2 regions of the Paenibacillus ihbetae genome follow, and region 2 is predicted to be linked to the other one. Evidence: riboswitches for the same ligand, from Rfam matches in the RefSeq annotation. Region 2 holds a riboswitch; the other holds the start of a gene.
The links. Region 2 has a riboswitch for thiamine pyrophosphate ahead of BBD41_RS24255 (YkoF family thiamine/hydroxymethylpyrimidine-binding protein). Riboswitches for the same ligand answer to the same signal wherever they lie in the genome.
Positions count from the first base shown of each region.

Region 1: another riboswitch for thiamine pyrophosphate. It lies ahead of BBD41_RS11820 (ABC transporter substrate-binding protein); the one in region 2 lies ahead of BBD41_RS24255 (YkoF family thiamine/hydroxymethylpyrimidine-binding protein).

Region 1 is NZ_CP016809.1:2,631,955-2,636,898, forward strand. It holds gene BBD41_RS11810 (GGDEF domain-containing protein) at 1-1,016, opposite strand, end outside; gene BBD41_RS11815 (VOC family protein) at 1,320-1,703, shown strand; TPP riboswitch at 1,901-2,012, shown strand; gene BBD41_RS11820 (ABC transporter substrate-binding protein) at 2,127-3,167, shown strand; gene BBD41_RS11825 (thiamine-binding protein) at 3,283-3,576, shown strand; gene BBD41_RS11830 (ABC transporter permease) at 3,573-4,328, shown strand; gene BBD41_RS11835 (ABC transporter ATP-binding protein) at 4,522-4,944, shown strand, end outside.
Region 2 is NZ_CP016809.1:5,388,532-5,393,475, forward strand. It holds gene BBD41_RS24235 (methyl-accepting chemotaxis protein) at 1-95, opposite strand, end outside; gene BBD41_RS24240 (class I SAM-dependent methyltransferase) at 313-1,035, opposite strand; gene BBD41_RS24245 (nucleotidyltransferase domain-containing protein) at 1,175-1,873, shown strand; gene BBD41_RS24250 (sporulation protein YjcZ) at 1,989-2,087, shown strand; gene BBD41_RS24255 (YkoF family thiamine/hydroxymethylpyrimidine-binding protein) at 2,161-2,766, opposite strand; TPP riboswitch at 2,868-2,971, opposite strand; gene BBD41_RS24260 (nitroreductase family protein) at 3,145-3,747, opposite strand; gene BBD41_RS24265 (ABC transporter permease) at 4,277-4,944, shown strand, end outside.

The DNA.
Region 1 (4,944 bases), 2.8 Mb from region 2:
CGGTGCGCGAGCGATTCGCTCTTCTGCAGGCTGACATGCAGCCTTTCGAACAAGCGGTCATTCTCGACCTGGATCAGGATCTGCCGGATCAAGATGAGAATGAAGCAGAGGGTCAAGCCGGTAAACAGACCGCTCCATCCCCCGAACCGATGGGCCATCAGGGCAAACATTCCGCCAAGGACGCTGTAGGGCAGCATGTATCTTACGATCAAGGTGCCTGCCGGCCACGGGTTCTTCTCGGATAGGGATCTCCTCCCCTTCCGAGGCGGCGATTGTCCTCCCGCAAAGCCGATGAAAAATGCGGAGAGGCTGTGCAGGGGATCTACATACAGGTCTGCTCTCATATTCATGAAGCTGTCAAGAAAGATCCGAAGGGCATCTCCCAGCACGAATGCGCCTCCGCCCAGGCATAGGAAGATAACCGACCGCTTGCGCAGCTGCCTGGTGTTAAAATACACCACCAGCGTAAAGAACATCAGTACGATTCCGCACAGCGGATAAAGCATCGCTCCCCCGGCAGACCTCCAGACGGTGTCCGTTCCGCCCGCCAGCTCCGGCTTGATGAGATACTCCCAGCCGACCGTGATCAGGGTTACCGCAACAATGACGATGTCCAGGGTAAACCGAATGCCCCGCAGCGGACCCTGCACCTGCCTAAACAAATAAATCAGAGCGCCGGCGAACAGGAATGCTTCCAAGCTCCAGAACAGGTCTGCCAGCCGGATCGAGCCGCCAAACGTCCCTCCTGCCCATTCATCACCCGCATACAGGATGCGCCCGATGGCATCGCCGGCCAATCCGGCTGCAATCAGAAGCCAAAACCTGCGAAGATGGCCTTGCTCATACCGACTGCCGATCACCCGGATCAAATAAGCGAATGCGGCTGCAGGCGCCATAACAGCTAGTATGCGGTGAAGCATTAAAGTCTCCGGCATCCATAAGGCCAATATCCATTGAATCAATGCGTATCCAATCGCAAGCCGAATATATAAGGAATCGGATGGAGCCGGGCTCATACATATCCCTCCCTGAAACAAAAGGTAGGCTTGGTCGTTCATGATGAATAGGTCTTTTGAATTAAAGCGTTTCCATATCCAATCATACTTTTAGCCTGAGGAAAAGTAAAGAAAAGAAGCGCCAGCAATTGGATACTCATAGGCATATAGGCCGCGCCGGGGTCGTTATTTGCGGAAGGGTCCCGGGTTGGAAGTCACCCAATTCCCACTTGACACATGGGGTTTATGTAGTATTATTCTTTCATATCAACGTAGCTTTGGTTACATATCTCAGCATATTTTTATGGGAGGGGTTCTTGTATTATGGGACAAAGACGATTGGACCATGTAGGCATAGTTGTAAGGGATCTGGAAGCAACGATCGCTTTCTATACGAAGGTGGTCGGTCTTGAGCTCAAGGACCGTCTGACGCACACGAACGGGGTCATCCAGCTGGCTTTCCTCGGCTTTAACGGCAGCGATGAAACGGAGGTCGAGCTGATTCAAGGATACAGCGACTCCCTTCCCGCGGAGGGAACGGTGCATCACTTTGCCGTCAGCACGGACGACATCGAAGCGGAATATGCACGGGTGAAGAAGCTGGACGTTCCGCATCTGGATGAGGAAATCGTCACGCTGCCGAACGGATACCGTTATTTCTTCGTATACGGTCCGGAAGGCGAATGGATTGAATTTTTCCAGCGCTAACAGGTCTCAGGTTGCCTGCATATCGAGGCTGATATGGGCCGCCTGGATCACCAGGGTCTCTCGCGGACAGGGCAGAACCATTACCCGGCGGCCTATATCGGCTTGGAAATCGCCTTCAGGCATGGGCATTCCCGTACTGGACAGGTGCTTCCGGTAGGTCTATAATAACGGAAGTACAACCCGTAACTTCATAAATTCATAAATACCGGGGGAGCTGGAATCGGCCGGCTGAGAGTGTATCCCATACAGATACTGACCCTTATACCTGATCTGGGTAATGCCAGCGTAGGAAGCCAGAGGATTGCGGCTGTTTATTAGCCGCAGTATATACTTACGCCGTCATGCGCTCCGATACGATCGGGGCGTTTTTTGTTATGAAGTGAATACGGAAAATAGTAGACATATAAGGAGAGGAGAAACACGATGAAACAACGTACATGGCTCTCTCTGCTGCTTGCCTGCGTCCTGCTTCTGGTCGCTTCAGGCTGCGGGGCAAGCGGCCAAAGCGGCGGCAGCGCGCCCGGCAAGCAAGAGGCTGGCGGAGAAGGAGAACAGCCGGCCAAGCTCCGCGATGTTCAATTGATGCTTGACTGGTCGGCGAACACGAACCACACCGGATTATATGCGGCCAAGGAGCTCGGATACTATGAGGAGGAAGGGCTGAACGTACAAATTGTACAGCCGGGCTCCGGGGGAACCGATGCGATGGTCGCTTCCGGCAACGTACCGTTCGGCATCAGCTACCAGGAGGGCGTAACGCTGGCCCGGACGCAGGGCCTGCCGCTGGTTTCGATCGCAGCCATCATTCAGCATAATACGTCCGGATTCGCCGCACCGAAGGATCGGGGCATCCAGAAGGCCGCCGATTTTGAAGGGAAGTCCTACGGGGGCTGGGGCTCTCCGATTGAGGAAGCCGTCATGAAATCCATCATGGAAATCGATGGAGCCGACGTTAACAAGGTCAACATCGTGAACATCGGAGACGCCGATTATTTTACGGCGGTCAAGCGGGATATTGATTTCGCCTGGATCTATTATGCCTGGACAGGCATTGAAGCCCAGCTTCGCGGCGAGCCGCTGGACATGATCTACGTGAAGGAATATTCTGAACAGCTGGATTATTATACGCCGGTCATCGTAACGAACGAGAAGCTGATCGCGGATGACCCGGAGCTTGTCAAAGCGTTCATGCGCGCAACCTCCAAAGGCTATCAATACGCGATAGAACATCCGGAAGATGCCGCGGCACTGCTGTCGAAGGCTGTTCCCGACCTGGATGCCGAGCTGGTGCTGGAAAGCCAGAAGTGGCTCAGCCCGCGCTATCAAGATGACGCGCCGCGCTGGGGCGAGCAGAAGGCCGAGGTTTGGTCCGGATATGCCGACTGGATGTTTGAGCGTAAGCTGCTGGAGAAGGAATTGGACGCGGACCGCGCGTTTACGAATGAATTTTTGCCTGATAAATAGGAATAGCAAGCCCCGCGGCTTCACAGGGCTGCTTCGAATCTCATCTGCGTGAAGCTTTGCGGCCGTGCAGAGCCGTGCAGATGAGATCCACCATAAACGAAAGGACGAGAGACTCATGGCGAATACACTGCTGAGCATTCAAGTCATCCCGCGTACGCCGGACGGCGGCGACAGCATCCCTTATGTGGATGAAGCCATCAAGGTAATCCAGGATTCCGGCGTCAAATACGAGGTCCATGCTTTGGAAACGACGATGGAAGGCGAGCTGTCCGAGCTGCTCCGCATCGTGGAGCGAATGCATGAAGCGCTGGTGAAAGCCGGGAGCCCGAGCATCATCTCCCAAGTTAAAATCGCACATCATCCGCAGGGCATCAGCATGGACAAGCTTACGGAGAAATACCGTCCATGAAAAGCTGGTGGAGCTCGATATGGCCGCCCGTCGTGGCGGTCCTCTTCTTTTTGATCGTGTGGCAGGCTGCGGTCTGGATGTTCGATATCGAAAAATTCATCCTGCCTGCGCCGACGGCTATCGGGCATGAAGCCATCTCCGGGGCCTCGGGACTTATGGAGCACACCTGGGCTACCCTGAAGCTAACCGTGATCGGATTTGCCATCGGAACCGGGATCGGACTCCTGCTCTCTTTGGCACTGCACAGGGTCCCTTTTCTCAAAACAGCCCTGTATCCGCTTCTCATCTTAAGCCAGAACGTGCCGACCATCGCGTTGGCCCCGCTCCTCATGATCTGGTTCGGGTTCGGCATGCTGCCGAAGGTCATCGTCATTACGCTCGTTTGCTTCTTCCCCGTAGCCGTAGCGGCCCTCGACGGGCTGGCACGGACCGACCGCACGATGATGAATTATATGCAGATGACGGGTGCGACGCCATGGCAAATCTTCGCGAAGCTGGAGCTCCCGCACGCGCTGCCCTCCATCTTCTCCGGGATTCGGATCGCGGCCACGTATTCGGTCATGGGAGCGGTCATCGGGGAATGGATCGGGTCTGACCGGGGCATCGGCTATTATATGATGCTGCAAAAATCCGGTTACCGGACCGATCGCGTCTTCGTGGCCATTCTGGTTATCGTGCTGCTCAGCCTGCTCATGGTAGGCGTTATCACCCTATTGGAGAAACGGCTGATCCGCTGGAACCGGAAGCATTAATTCGCATGGCTCGGCCATGTTCATATTCTCTCTTCATAAGTCAAGCTGAACGATTGAAGCCGGGAGGCGGAGCAAGCTCGTGGATAATTCCAGTTGCATCACCGCTGCTCCCATGCTTGGAATGGTTCTTTCGGATAGGGGATACAGATAAGTTTGAAATCAGGGATCTTTAAAAAGAAGGGAGGCTGCCCTAATGACGCAGCAAGCGCCTGATTCCGTCTTGCATTCAACCGGCGGCACGGCCGCCGCTCCCGCTCCTGCCCTGGAGGTCCGGGGGATTCGCAAGGTGTTCCGCGAGCGGCGCAGTGAAGTGCATGTGCTCGAAGAGCTGTCGCTTAAGGTGCTTCCCGGGGAATTCGTATCCATCATCGGCCCTTCGGGAAGCGGAAAAAGCACGCTCTTTCACATCATCGGCGGATTGATTGCGCCAGATGCCGGCCAAATCCTGATGGAGGGACGGGAGGTCACCGGGGGGAAAGGCCGCATCGCCTACATGCCGCAGCAGCCGGCCTTGTTCCCGTGGCGGACGATTGAGGACAACGTCCTGCTGCCGGAGGAGCTTCGGGGGACCTCAAAGGCTTCCGCCCGTGTCCATGCCCGCACTTGGATGGAACGG
Region 2 (4,944 bases):
AAGGCAATCAGCATTGGCAGCGCGAACAAGGCGGCAATGAGATAACAGGCTGCTGTGATTTTTTGAGCGATCGGGAGTCTGTTGAACCATGCCATACGAATGAATCCTCCTCAAGCGACATAGGATATTTTTACCATGATTATAGCATTATGCGACAAAAGTAGATATAAGGAATTACAAAATTTTCAATCAGATGAGTCTAAAGACCTGACGCTGGAGAAGACCAGAAAGCCCCGGACCTCTAATCATCCTCATAAAAAGAATAGAGCGGATTTCCACGCGGATGCGCAAAAAAACCGCCCCATCGATTATCTATTTCTCCGCCCGGAACAATGCGGAGGCCAAATACTCGGTGTTGTCGAGAATCATGCGGTCATGCTTGAAGACCGTCTCCCAGAGCGCGAGATCGAGCAAGATCCCTTTATCCCGCTGCTCATAGGCGTCCAGGTGGCGCGTCTGCTCCTCCTTCAGCTGTTCGTTGAAATGATTGTACTCCAAAACCTCGGCCAGCCTGAAGCCACTGCCCAGCAGCGCATCGCGCCATTTCTCCCGGTCCATGAGGCAGGGGATGCCGAAGAAGGCAAGCAGCTCGCCAAGCTGCGGCTCAGGCATGCTCTTGTCGAGAATCAGCTCCCTGTCCAATAAAATGCCGCCGGCATCCAGTACGCGGTAATATTCCGGGATGGAACGCGACGCGTCGGTGAAGACGGTGACCGACTCGGCCAGGATGACATCGAATTGATGGTCCGGAAAAGGCAGCGAGCATACGTCAGCCTGAAGAAATTCCACGTCCGCCCCCATAGCCTCCGCCCTGGCTTTCGCTTTGGTTATCATATGTTCATTCAGGTCAATGGCCGTCACCTGGTAGCCCAGGCCGGATAGATGGCAGGCCGTTCGGCCGGTGCCGCAGCCAACCTCCAGAATTCGGCTGCTCGGCCGGATGGGGTACGATTTCAGCATTCGCAGTGTTGCTTCGAATCCGCCGGGGTGGGCGCTGCCCATCCCTAATTTGGACAGCATATTAATGTAATTCATCGGATTGATCCCTACTTTCGTCGTCTGCATAAGGATATTTGTTTATTTACCATATGATTGAGGTACGTTTGGGGTTTTCGCTGAATTTACTATTTTGAGCCCTTTTTTTGAAGATATGAGCGGTTTGGGGGAAAGACGCATGAAGATGGAGCCGATTCAGGCCGCCATGAAGGTCGTGTCGGAACAATATCCGGATTGTCTGCTGGCTGTACTGGGGGGCAGTGCTTCCAGAGGAGAACACAACGAGCATTCCGACCTTGACGTGATCATTGTAGAGAGAGAAGGCGAAGGGCTGAGAAGAAGGACGATCGAAGCTGCCGGCTGGATCGTAGAGCTGTTTATCGTATCAAGCTCAGGCTATCGCGAGGATTTTGACGCAGGCATCGTTGCGGCGAATCCGACACTGCAGCGGATCATGGCCGAAGGCATCGTCCTTCGCTCGGTACCGGAGGGGGACAACATTCGCGAGGAGGCGCAGGCTGATCTGGCTTACGGCCCGCTGCCGTTAACGATGTCCGATATTGATGCAGCCCGGTACATGATCACCGAGTATATGATGGATCTTGAGCAAGCCAAAGGGGACGGGGAAGCCTGGTTTACCGTTCAAAAAATATCGACTCTGCTCTGCGAGTTTGTCCTGAGGGTGAACCGGCAGTGGACGGGGGAGGGGAAGACGCTGTTCCGGTTAGTGTCGGGGTTCGACCCGCGCTTTGGCGAGCAGCTGGTGCATGCGCTGGAGGCGATGTACCGGAGCCGGCAATCGGAACAGCTTATGAAGCTGTGCGAGCAGGTGCTGCTCCCTTACGGCGGCCCGCTGCTTGCCGGTTATGAAGAATAAGGCAACCAGGTTGGGGCAAGACAAGCGGTACAGCTGCCGTGACCGGCATCCTTTCCGGATCATACCGTAATATGTGATAACATCACGTATTTCAATAAATCCAGGAGGGATCTTCATGAGCGGAACATATGGTGGAGATGTATGGGGCACATCTACGGGTATTATATTGGTTCTCTTTATCCTGCTCGTAATCATCTCGCTTGCTTGGGTTTGATTCATCAAGGATACGCGGTGGATAGCGCAAGGACCCGGCATTTTGCCGGGTCCTTGCCTGCTTAAGCTGCATATTATACGCTTCTATGCTTTGGTGATGGGCTGTGCGCAGACACGACAGCGGTCATCACCAGGTGGCTGGAGTCCGTTTGTATGGCATGACTGAACGCATCCTCCAGGGATTCGAATACGCGCGAGAGCGTTCCGTCAAGACGGCTTGCGTAATGGACGCTGCCCCCGAAGGTTCCTTTTTCCTTGGCACGCTGCACTTCGCCGTAAATGATATCCATGTATTGCTCGGTCCCGAGCGGGTATAAGGCGAACTGGCAGGCGCTTTCGATATCCGCATGCGGTCCAAGCTCGCTGTTTAACACCCGGGAATCCTCGGACATATAGACATCCGCATCCGTATCGCCGGGGCAGCCGATCGAGTAGGTTCCGTTAAAAACCGTATGTACGCCGGAAGCTGCCGCATGGGCGAATATCGCCCGGGTCACGTCAAAAACATGCTCCGCACGGCCCCGGACGCAAGTGCTGACATCATCGGTGTGAATCCATACCTTATCCGTTTGCACAGACTTTAGTGCTCCCATAATCACTTCGACGAAGCGGTCCGTCATCGGAAATACCGAGAACCGGCAGCCAACAATCCGGCTGGTTCCGCATACTAGCTCATTCATTGTCGTTTCCTCCCGCAGCATAAATTTAAGAACGTTAAATAGAACGCAAAAAAACCGCACCCCGTTGGAAAGTGCGGCAATGTCTACGCGAAAAATACATAAACATAAACGCTACACTTCCCCACGCTAGCATGACCTAGATCGGGTAGTAAGGGTTAACGGCGGTTCCGCCGTTTCTCAGCACAAGGCACCCCTAGTACAGCAACACAAGATATGAAGTTTTACTTTGATGCCGGCCGGTACAAGCTTCGAAAGAGGGCGGCTTCTTTACCTGGTAATTGTAACGTCTTGGGATCGAAAAAACAATGGACCGCAGCAAAAAGCCGCCACGGGGAGCTTGTGCAAAGCTTCCTGATGGCGCTTTTGATCTTGTCTCGCTTAGTTGTAAACTTTCACGCGATCTTCAAGCGGAGCAAATTCCTTGTCCCCTGGCTCAGCGACCGGCTTGCCGAACGGCATTTGCGCAATCAGCTTCCAGTTTTCTGGGATGTTCCATTCCGCTTTTACTTTTTCGTCGATCAGCGGGTTGTAGTGCTGCAGGGAAGCACCCAGTCCTTCGGCTTCCAGCATTGTCCACACAACGAGCTGAAGCATGCCGTTCGACTGATTAGCCCATACCGGGAAGTTGTCGGCATAGAGCGCAAAGTTTTGCTGAAGCCCTGCGATGACGTCATTGTCCTCGAAGAACAGCACGGTGCCATAGCCTGCACGGAAAGAGGCCATTTTCTCAGCAGTGGATTTGAATGCTTGCTCGTCGCCCACCACTTCCTTCAGAATGCCTTCCGTAATATTCCACAGCTTGTCATGCTGCTCACCAAGCAGAACGACCGCGCGTGCGCTTTGGGAGTTGAAGGAAGAAGGCGTGTATTTAACGGCATCTTTCACGATTTCTTGGATACGCTCATCGGAGATGACGGAATCCTTGCTGATCGCATAGTAGGAACGGCGATTTTTAAGTGCGGTAAGGAAGTCTTTAGACATGTTGATAAACCCTCCTGAGTCATGGTTTGGATTGCATACGCCTGATAAAAAGATGTCCTATCATTCAAGCAAATATGCATCACGGTAATCGCTAATAAAAGTTGAATTATTATTCCTTAACAACTTACTTATCGTAAGAAATAATACTTCCGTTAGTATGTTATTATATCTCATTGGTCATTGTCAACCCCGTAATCGAGAATTTATTGATGTAATACCCCGTAATCAGGAGCTGTAACAGGCAGCTGAAATTTTCTTTCCTATAATAAGGCGTAAAGAGGGAGAACAAAGGAAGGATGAAGGACAACAACGGCTATTCCAGCCAAGCTTCATATTATGAACAAATGATGAACAAATCATGCAAAGATGAAAAATTTAATTGAGTTTGATTCTCAATTATACTTGTCGGTTGAGAATGAGGATGATATAATGCTTATCAGAACGTAATTGATAATCAATCTCAATGAGAATGATGACTGAATTACGAGCTGCCGGATTAATCAGAGACATATGCATAGAAGGAAGAGCCATGAAGATCATTTACTTAGCCGCAGCCGTTGTGGCGCTTTCCATCGTCTCCTTATTTATCGGAGTCAAAGATATTTCGCCGCTGGACTTATTCTCCATGACGGAACAACAACAGCATATTATGCTCGTCAGCCGCTTGCCGCGTCTGGTCAGTTTAATTCTGGCTGGAGTCAGCATGAGTATCTGCGGATTGATCATGCAGCAGCTTAGCCGCAACAAGTTCGTATCGCCGACAACGGCGGGAACGATGGATTCCGCAAGACTGGGGATTCTCGTAGCGATGCTCGTATTCACGACAAGCGGACCGCTTGTGAAAATGCTGGTAGCTTTTGTATTCGCTCTTGCCGGCACGTTTATCTTCATGAAGATCCTGGACCGGATCAAGTTCAAGGATGCGATCTTTATTCCGCTCGTCGGACTCATGTTCGGGAACATTGTAAGCTCGATCGCTACGTTCTTCGCTTATAAATATGATCTCATTCAGAACATGTCCGCATGGCTTCAAGGCGATTTTTCCATGATCATCAAGGGACAATACGAACTTCTGTATATCAGTGTTCCGCTGGTCATCCTGGCCTACCTGTTCGCCAACAAATTCACGGTTGCCGGCATGGGTGAGGAATTCGCCACGAACCTAGGACTTCATTACCGGCGCGTCGTTAATTTGGG